DNA from 2 places in the Arthrobacter sp. CAN_A2 genome. Region 2 is predicted to be linked to the other one. Evidence: riboswitches for the same ligand, from Rfam matches in the RefSeq annotation. Region 2 holds a riboswitch; the other holds the start of a gene.
The links. A riboswitch is a leader RNA that binds a small molecule or an ion and turns the genes downstream of it on or off. The one in region 2 is predicted to bind cyclic di-GMP.
Positions count from the first base shown of each region.

Region 1: linked by a shared signal. The riboswitch ahead of IWX63_RS10180 (glycoside hydrolase family 26 protein) and the one ahead of IWX63_RS04745 (response regulator transcription factor) in region 2 are both predicted to bind cyclic di-GMP.

Region 1 is NZ_JADOUS010000006.1:257,015-261,419, reverse strand. It holds gene IWX63_RS10195 (GAF domain-containing sensor histidine kinase) at 1-457, shown strand, start outside; gene IWX63_RS10190 (hypothetical protein) at 590-853, shown strand; gene IWX63_RS10185 (peroxiredoxin-like family protein) at 912-1,583, opposite strand; cyclic di-GMP riboswitch class I at 1,880-1,954, shown strand; gene IWX63_RS10180 (glycoside hydrolase family 26 protein) at 1,972-3,213, shown strand; gene IWX63_RS10175 (Fpg/Nei family DNA glycosylase) at 3,219-4,028, opposite strand; gene IWX63_RS10170 (YtxH domain-containing protein) at 4,209-4,405, shown strand, end outside.
Region 2 is NZ_JADOUS010000003.1:65,407-69,811, forward strand. It holds gene IWX63_RS04730 (AAA family ATPase) at 1-720, shown strand, start outside; gene IWX63_RS04735 (DUF6221 family protein) at 731-991, shown strand; gene IWX63_RS04740 (hypothetical protein) at 1,168-1,635, shown strand; gene IWX63_RS04745 (response regulator transcription factor) at 1,651-2,463, opposite strand; cyclic di-GMP riboswitch class I at 2,574-2,648, opposite strand; gene IWX63_RS04750 (LysR family transcriptional regulator ArgP) at 2,761-3,657, opposite strand; gene IWX63_RS04755 (LysE/ArgO family amino acid transporter) at 3,727-4,332, shown strand; gene IWX63_RS04760 (hypothetical protein) at 4,366-4,405, opposite strand, start outside.

The DNA of each region.
Region 1 (4,405 bases), on a different contig from region 2:
GGATGCCACCATCCGGGAGCTGCGCGACACCATCTACTCCCTGCGGTCGGTCCCCCAGGTCACACCGAACTTCAGTGCCGGCATCTTCGCCCTCGTCGAGGCCACCGCCCGGGAGCACGCGCTTCAACCCGACCTGAACCTCTCCGGGCCGCTCGACGCCGCCATGGACCCGGGATCGGCCGAACATGTGCGGGGAGTCCTCCAGGAAGGCCTGTCCAACGCACTCCGTCACGCCGCAGCGCACTCCGTCACGATCACGGTCCAGGCCCTCGAGGACCACCTCGAGATGCAGATCATCGACGACGGCATCGGGTTCGCCGAGCCGTCCTCGGGCCCCGGCCTGACCGGCATGCGGCGCCACGCCGAACTCTGCGGGGGCACCCTCTCGATCTCGAGCACCCCCGGCCGTGGAACCCGCGTCCTGCTCACCGTCCCCCTGACCGCCCGGGGGAGCTGAGCCTCGCCTGAGGCACGACGATGCAGGATCCCTGCCCGGGGCCACTCGAAAGTTGAGAAGCCGTTGCGGTAGTGTCGGTCTCGCCTCTAGAAGCGGGGCTCTTGAGTTCTTGGTACCTGAATGAGGCACGACGTGAGTGATAGCAGCAGACTGGATCCGGAGAAGGTCTTTCCGGAGGATCTGACATCGATCGATCGGGATGACCTGGACATCCTGAACAGCAGGAACCACCGCTCGAGGGATGCTCAGTACATCCGTGACGGTGGAGTGGACGCGGAGACCGAGGGCCAGCACCACGAACTGCGCGAGGAGCTCGACCGCCGCCAGTTGATCCGTGACACCCCGGCCGCCGCCGACATCGAGGTCGACCCCGACGGCGAGGCCCAGGAAGCCTGACCCGGCGGGCGGTGGGGCGCCCTCCCGCCGACGGCGGACCTCAGTGCGCCGGCATACCTCAGAGCGACACGAGGGCGTCGATGATATCGCTGGTCTCCGTCCGGTTGGTGTAGTCGGTGTGCACATCGATGAAGCGGATGGTGCCCGTCGCGTCGGCGACGATCACCGTGGGGAAGGGGATCGTCAGGATCCGGTCCATGTTGGATCCGGCGACGTCGATTCCGAGCGCGATCCGCGCCAGCGTCGACTCCGGGCTCGGGGACGTGACGATCCCGAGCCGCGCGGCGAGGGCGTTCCCCGCGTCCGAGTAGAGCGGCAGGTACAGCCCCCTGTCCTGCGCCATCTTCCGCACGATCTTCGGGTCCTGTGGGCTGATGGCGATGAACCGCGTGCCGAAGGTCTCCGCGAGGGGGCTCAGTTCCCGCTGATAGGTCTGCAGGGCGATGCTGCAGTAGGGGCACCACGCCCCACGATAGAAGATGATGATCGCGGCTGCGGCGCCAAGGACCTCGCTCAGCGGCATCGGCCGTCCCGCGTCGTCGTACAGGAGGACATCGGGAAGCTTGGCGCCCACCTGGGCCATTCCTTCCGGGAGTCCCGCGCGTCGGAGTTCCTCCTGCTCCATCTCGAAGACCTCCGCCAGCGCCGGACCCACCTGCGCCTCGAACGTCGGCTTGAACTCGTCCACCTGCGCAGCGATCGTGTCCGTGAATTTCTGTCTTTGCTTCATCTCTTCCCCGTCCGCACATCCACGACGGGAGCCTCGAGCCCATCGCTGTTCTAAGTGTGGGCCAGGACACAGGATTTCCCAAGGCCGGTGCGCGCGTCCCGCCGCCGCCCGCCCCGTCCGGCGGGGCGTCCGGGCCGTTTCCCTGCGGCCGGCGCCCGTCCGGGGGCGTCCTGCGGAAGACCTGCCGGAATCCTTTGCCGTCGTTCGGCGAATTCCGGCGTCTGCCCTGCAGGTGCGACGGCACACTGGGGTTGGCCCGCTGCAGCGCGCGGACCGACGACGCCCGGGTGACCGCTCGGCGACAAAGGCAAACCCGGCGCGAGCCGGGGACGCAAAGCCACGGGACCCTCGCGGTCAGCCGGGCCACCGAACCAGCGAGGTGCCGATCATGCTTCCCGTTCCCCGTCTCGCAGCATCCGCGGTCCGGACGACCGCGGCACGGCTCGTCGTGGTCGTCGCGGCGCTGTCCGTCCTGATGGTCGGGCTGACGCCGGCGTCCGCCCAGGCCGCACCCGCCGCCACGATCACGCTGAGCAGCGTCTCGGGAACACCCGGTACCGCCGTGACGGTGACGGGGGCGGGCTTCCCCAGGAAAACCAGGGGGACCGTCGTGGCAGGGACCGCGCGTGCCTCCCTGACCACGACGCCGACGGGCGCCTTCTCGGTATCGATCGTCCCGGCGGGGACCGGCCCGGTGACCATCACGGCGACGGCCGGTACCACCACCGGGAGCGCCCGCTACACCGTCCTCGCCCCGGCGCCCGCACCGGGCGCACCGAAGGCCATCCGCTTCGGCATCGGCACCGATGGCGGGCCGGCGGCAGGTGGCGAGCTCGACGCCGTCGCAGCACTCGCGGGCGAGGCCCCCTCGCTCGTGCTGTCCTACAAGGACTTCAACCAGCCGGCTCCCATCGCCGAACTGGACGCCGTGCGCGCGCGCGGCGCCGAGACGCTGCTGACGTGGGAGCCGTGGACCTGGGGTGGCGGCACCGAGCAGCCCGCCTACTCCCTCGACCGGATCGCGGCCGGCGAGTTCGACGCCCACCTCCGCGCGTGGGGCACGGATCTCGGACGCTGGGGGCAGCCGGTGTACCTGCGCTTCGCGCACGAGATGAACGGCAACTGGTACCCCTGGGCCGCGGGAGTCAACGGCAACACCGCGGGCGACTACATCGCCGCCTACCGGCACGTGCACGACGTCGTCGCCTCCACGGGCGCGACCAACATCAGCTGGGTCTGGAACCCCAACGTCCCCTACTGGGGATCCACGCCCCTGGACCAGTTGTACCCGGGCGCCGAATACGTCGACATCGTCGCGCTCGACGGGTACAACTGGGGCACGTCGCAGTCGTGGACCTCCTGGCAGGAACCCGAGGCGTTGTTCGGCGACGGCATCGCGCAACTCCGGAAGCTCGCCCCGGGCACGCCGATCATGATCGCCGAGACGGCCTCGTCCGAGATCGGCGGCTCCAAACCCCAGTGGATCTCCACCCTGTTCAGGTACGTCTCCGCGCAGCAGGACGTCGTCGCGCTCGTCTGGTTCCACATCGCCAAGGAGACCGACTGGCGCATCGACAGCACCACTGCCTCGGCCGACGCCTTCGCGACCGGCCTCGCCGTCCGGCGCTGACCACCTCAGCCGAGGGACGACGCCGGCGGCTGGCAGCGCGGACACCACCAGGTGCGACGTCGGCCCGGGTCGTCCGGCACCTCCGCCCTGACGCGCACGGCGGTGCCGCACCGGAGGCACGGCCTGCCCGCGCGGCCGGCCACCCAGTGCTTCTCCCCCCGGCGGGTGTTCCCCGTGGTGACCTGATGCGCGCCGGGCTGCGTCGCCGAGAACCGCAGGCACCGGGCGCCCAGGGCCACCAGCGCCGGGACGTCCACGTCGGCAACCGCCGCGTCGGGGTGGATGCCCCGGAGGAAGCAGAGCTCATTCGCCCACAGGTTCCCGAATCCGGCGACGTTCCGCTGGTCGAGCAGCGCGGCCGCCACCCGCTCCCCCGGGTCGCGGCGCAGTCTACGCACCGCCTCCTGCGCCGACCAGTCGTCCCGCAACGGGTCCGGACCGAGGTGGCCCACGACTTCGCCTTCCGCCCGCGTGGCCAGCAGGTCGACGACGGGCAGGTCCAGGCCGTACGCGGTCGGGCCGTCCCGCACCGCGAGGATCACGCGGGCGTCCGGAAGGAGCCTTCGCGGCAGTGCACGACCGGGTGCGGTGACCGTCCACGACCCCTGCATGAGCAGGTGTGTATGGAGGGTCAGGCCGCCGTCGAACCGGGTCAACAGGTGCTTGCCGTGCGTCACGTGCTCCGCGATCCGGAGGCCGTCGAGCGGCGTCGTGGCGTGCGCGGGGACCCGGAGGTCGCCGCGGCCGAGCGTGCGCCCGTCGAGGGATCTCCGCAGGCGGGCGGCGAGCCGGAAGACGCTGTCCCCCTCGGGCATGGAGCCTCCCTGTCGTGTTGCTTCCGCGGACAACCTAGCTCCCGGCACCGACGCTTCCTCGCGCAACACGGGCCGCACCGCGGCGCCCCTACAGCATGGTGCCGATGGAAACTGCTCTCGCCCCCGCCGACGGGGTGGTCTAGATTCGGAAGGAACGCAGTCCATCGAAGGGAGAGCACCATGAAGAACAAGCTTGTTTTCGCAGCAGGCATGGCGGTCGGTTACGTCCTCGGGACGCGGGCCGGTCGGGAGAGCTACGAGCAGCTCAAGACCAAGGCACAGGAGTTGTGGGAGAACCCGAAGGTGCAGGACACGGTCGCGTCGACCACCGACACTCTCAAGAGCAAGGCCCCCGAGGTGCAGGACTCCCTGAAGGG
Region 2 (4,405 bases):
AGTACCGACGGCAGGCCCTCCCGCCGTCCGGTGCGTCGCGTCGTCGTAGCCCTGGTGGGCATCGACGGCGCGGGCAAGACGACGGCGGCCTCCGCGCTCGGCAGGCTCCTCGGGACGACGACGCCGACGCTGGTCCTGGCCAATCCTTCGGGGCGGCGCACCATGACGGCGTGGACGGCGCGGCTCGGCCTCTCCGTTCCGCCACGGATCCTCGACCTCCTGGAATCGCTGGTCCGGGCGGTCAACGTGCTCACCAACCATCTCCGCGCCCACCGGTTCGACGGCGTCGTCATCCTGGACCGGCACCTGCACTGCCAGCAGGCGCTGCGCACCACCCGCGGACTGCCCCGCGGCAGGTTCCTCGCCGCGCTGACGCGGATGCTGCCGGCCTCGGACGTCGTCGTCTTCCTCGACGTCAGCCCGGAGGAGGCCTTCCGCCGGATCGTCGTGCGGGGCGCCGACACCGAACGCGTCGAGGACCTCCGCGCCTACCGCGCCGGCTACCTCGGGCTCCCCGAATTCGACGGCTTCCGGCGCGTGGACGCCGACGGGCCGCTGCCCGGAGTCCTCGACGAGCTCGAGGAGATCGTCACGGGAGAGGGACGGCACCTGGAGCCGTTGCCGCGCGCGACCGGCAGGTCCCGCCTGATCGTGAGCCGGCGAGCGACGGCGGGCCGTCGTCCGCGTGGGGTGGACGGTGCCGCTGCTCCTGCTCGATAAGGTTTCAGGTATGAACGAGATCGCCACCTTCCTCGACGCCCGCATCACCGAGGACGAAAAAGCAGCCCGCACGGGCACCCTCCCCGAAGAAGTGTGGGGGGCGCGCGGCTGGTACGAGCCCGCCCGTGTCCTGTCCGAGTGCGAGGCCAAGCGCCGGCTCCTCCAGTTCGCGCTGTTCGACCTCGATGAGCCCCACGGGTCGAGCATGCTGAAGCTGCTCGCCGGACCGTGGGCCGGCCACGGGGGCTACCTGCCCGAGTGGAAGGCCTGAGCGGAGCACGGTCCGGGTCCGAGGATCCGAGAGCACCGGCCTGCACCGGCCGGTGCCGGGTGGCGCGAAGGTGAAGCGCAGCAGTCCTGTCTGCAAACGGCACGCTCCAGCGCAAGCTTTGCGCAAGAACTTCTTGCGGGTACACGCCGCCCTCCTGCCGTCGCTAGGCTTGGACGGTGCCCCTACCTTCAGCCCCGTCAGGCCCTGACCAGTTCCAGGGCCGGTCTCCGGTGGACGGTGCGGCACCCCTCCTGCACGATGCCGACCCCTCCTTCGACGCCCCGGGGAAAGCAGCGCCCCTCGTCGACCCCACGGTCCTCGCGGACATGCGGCGCGACTTCTCCGACCCCGCCGTCGTCCTCCGGTTCGTGCGTGACTTCTCCGCCACGCTGGAGGGCAAGCTCGAGCGGCTGGCGCTGCGGATCGAGGCCGGCGACGCCACGGGCGCCGAGGATGCCGTCCTCAGCGTGACCACATCGGCCATGATGGTGGGCGCGGTGCGCCTGAATCAGGCCGCGCGTGCAATCCACAGGATGATCGCCGCCGACGACCTCCACGGCGCCCGGCGCTCGGCGGCGCTGCTGCGCGCCTGCGCGACCGACACGCTCCGGGAACTGCGTGCCGGCTACCCGGACGAATCCTGAGCAGTCGGTCCCGGTCTAGTCCCTGTTCCGGGGCATGATGCGGAAGCCGACGCCCCGCACCGTCGTGATGAGGTCCGGACCGCCGTCGAAGCGCGCCAGCTTCTGGCGCAGATTGGCGACGTGCACCTCGATGGCCCGCTCGTCCGTGCGGCTGACGAAGTTGTAGCCCCGGTAGTCCCCGCCCCGGGACACGCGGACCAGCTCCTCCTTGGTCCGGACGGCGCCGTTGCTCCGCATCAGCTCCCACAGCAGGTTGAATTCGGTCTTCGTGAGCGGGAGCTCGACGCCGGCGCAGCTGGCGATGCGCGCGTCGCCGTCGACGGTGATCCCGCCGTTCCGCAGGACGTTCGCGGACCCGACCGGGGCGGCCTCGCCGTCGTCGGACGGGGTGGATGCGGCGGGGTCCGCGGGCTGGACCGGCGGGTGCTGCGCATCCTGTCCGATGCGGGGCCGGCGAAGCATCGCGTCGATGCGGGCGCGCAGTTCGCGCGGGCGGAACGGCTTCAGGACGTAGTCGTCGGCTCCCGCCTGGAGGGCGGTGAGGATGTCCATCTCGTCGCTGTGGCCGCTGAGCACGATCACGTAGCAGTCGGTGGTGTTGCGGATCCGGCGCAGGACCTCGTACCCGTCGATATCGGGGAGCCCGATGTCCAGGGTCACCACCATCGGATGCTGCCGGCGGACGACGTCGACACCCTCGCGTCCCGTGGTGGCACCGCTGACCACGAAGCCGCCCTGCTCGAGGACCGCGCAGACCAGGTTCCGGATATCGAGATCGTCCTCGATGACGACGGCGGCGCGGCGATCGCCGAGTGTGGGACTACTCATCGCGGGCTGTCCCGGGACGGCCCTGCGGGACGGCCGACGCCTGTCGGCAGGCCGGTATGGGAACTGAGGGGACGTGGCGTGTCCGAGGCATACTCCGTGGGCCTGTTCTCTTCGGCGGCCCGGCTGACCTCGAGGGTCCCGTGGCTTTGCGTCCCCGGCTCGCGCCGGGTTTGCCTTTGTCGACGAGCAGCTGCTCGCCCGATGATAGTAGCAACCCCGACCGACACCTCCGTGAACAAGCGGGAGGGCCGTCGACCGTGGCGTCACTGATGCCGGCGCAGCGTGCGGCCCCCGCGGTCAGCCCGTCCGTGCGGGCGGGCGGAGGAGGAGTGCCGCGGACCGCAGTACCGCGTCGCTGACGGCGGCCAGCGCCGTGGACCCGTGGCGCCACTGCTGCCAGTACAGCGGGACGTCCACGTGGCCTCCGGGGCCGAGCGGGACGAGGTCCTGCGGGTCGGACCGCAACTCCAGTTCGGAGACGAGACCCCACCCCATGCCGAGGCGGATCGCGTCTGCGAACTCCTGCGCCGCGGGCAGGTAGTGGCGCGGCGGATCGAAGGCGTGGCGGACGCGCGACCGCAGGTACTGGTCCTGGAGATCGTCCTTCCGGTCGAAGAGGACCACGGGTGCACGGGAGAGCCGTTCCGGCGTCGCCCCGTCCGCGAGCCAGGTGGCGCGGAAGTCCCGTGAGCAGACGGGCACGTAGCGCATGACGCCGAGCGGTTGCGAGGAGCATCCCTGCACGGGAGAGGCCACGGACGTGATGGCCGCCGAGGCGGCGCCGTCGCGCAGCAGCTCGAGGGAGTAGTCCTCGTCCTCCCGCAGGATCTCCAGCTGCAGGGTGTCTGCGACCCGGGCGAGGGCCGGCAGGACCCAGGTGTGCAGCGAGTCGCCGTTGACCACGATCGTGATCCGCAGCCGGGGGCCGTCACGGGTGGCGTCGAGCTCGGTGGCGAGGTCTGCCGACAGCAGTTCGAGCTGTCGCGCGAAGCGGATGATCGCCCGTCCCGCTTCGGTGGGGCGGAGGGGGCGGGTACGGGTGATGACCGGGCGCCCGACGGCCACCTCGAGGGCCCGGATCCGCTGGCTGATTGCGGAGGGCGAGACGGAGAGAGTGGAGGCCGCCGCCTCGAAACTCCCCTGGTCGATGATCGCGGCAAGAGCCGCGGCCTGTCCCGGATCGACGGATCTCATGAGCAATTCTTATCATGCTGAAGGAACATTAGTTTGTCTAAGCACGGACGCGGGGCCTAGCGTGGGCCCGTGATCTCCACTGCAGCCGGCGGCCTCGCCGCCGGCCTGACCCTGATCGTCGCCATCGGCTCCCAGAACGCGTTCGTGCTGCGGCAGGGCCTGCGGCGTTCCCATATAGCGCTGGTCGTGACGGTGTGCGCGGTCTCGGACCTCGTGCTGATCGTCCTCGGCGTCGGCGGGCTGGGAGCAGCGATCGAGCAGGCCCCCGTGCTCCTCGACGTGGTGCGGTGGGCCGGGGCGGCCTTCCTCGCGGGGTATGCCGCCCTGGCGGCGCGACGCGCACTCCAGGGGGAGCGACTCGACGTCGACGGCGGACACGCCACGATGTCCTGGCGCGCCGCGCTCGGCACGTGTCTCGCCCTGACCTGGCTCAACCCGCACGTGTACCTCGACACCGTGCTGCTCCTGGGATCGCTCGCGAACACGCATGGCACGCCGGGCCGGTGGTGGTTCGCCGCGGGTGCGGCCCTCGGCAGCATCCTGTGGTTCTCCGCGCTCGGCGTAGGGGCCCGCTTCCTCGCCCCCGTCTTCGCCCGCCCGCGGGCCTGGCGTATCCTCGACGGGCTGATCGCGGTCGTCATGCTCCTGCTGGCCGTGCTCCTCGTCCTGAGGTAGCGCGTGCGTCCGCGACCATGGAGCGGCCGGGCGCTACTCCTCGTTGGCGCGTTCCTCGATCCAGTCGGTCGCG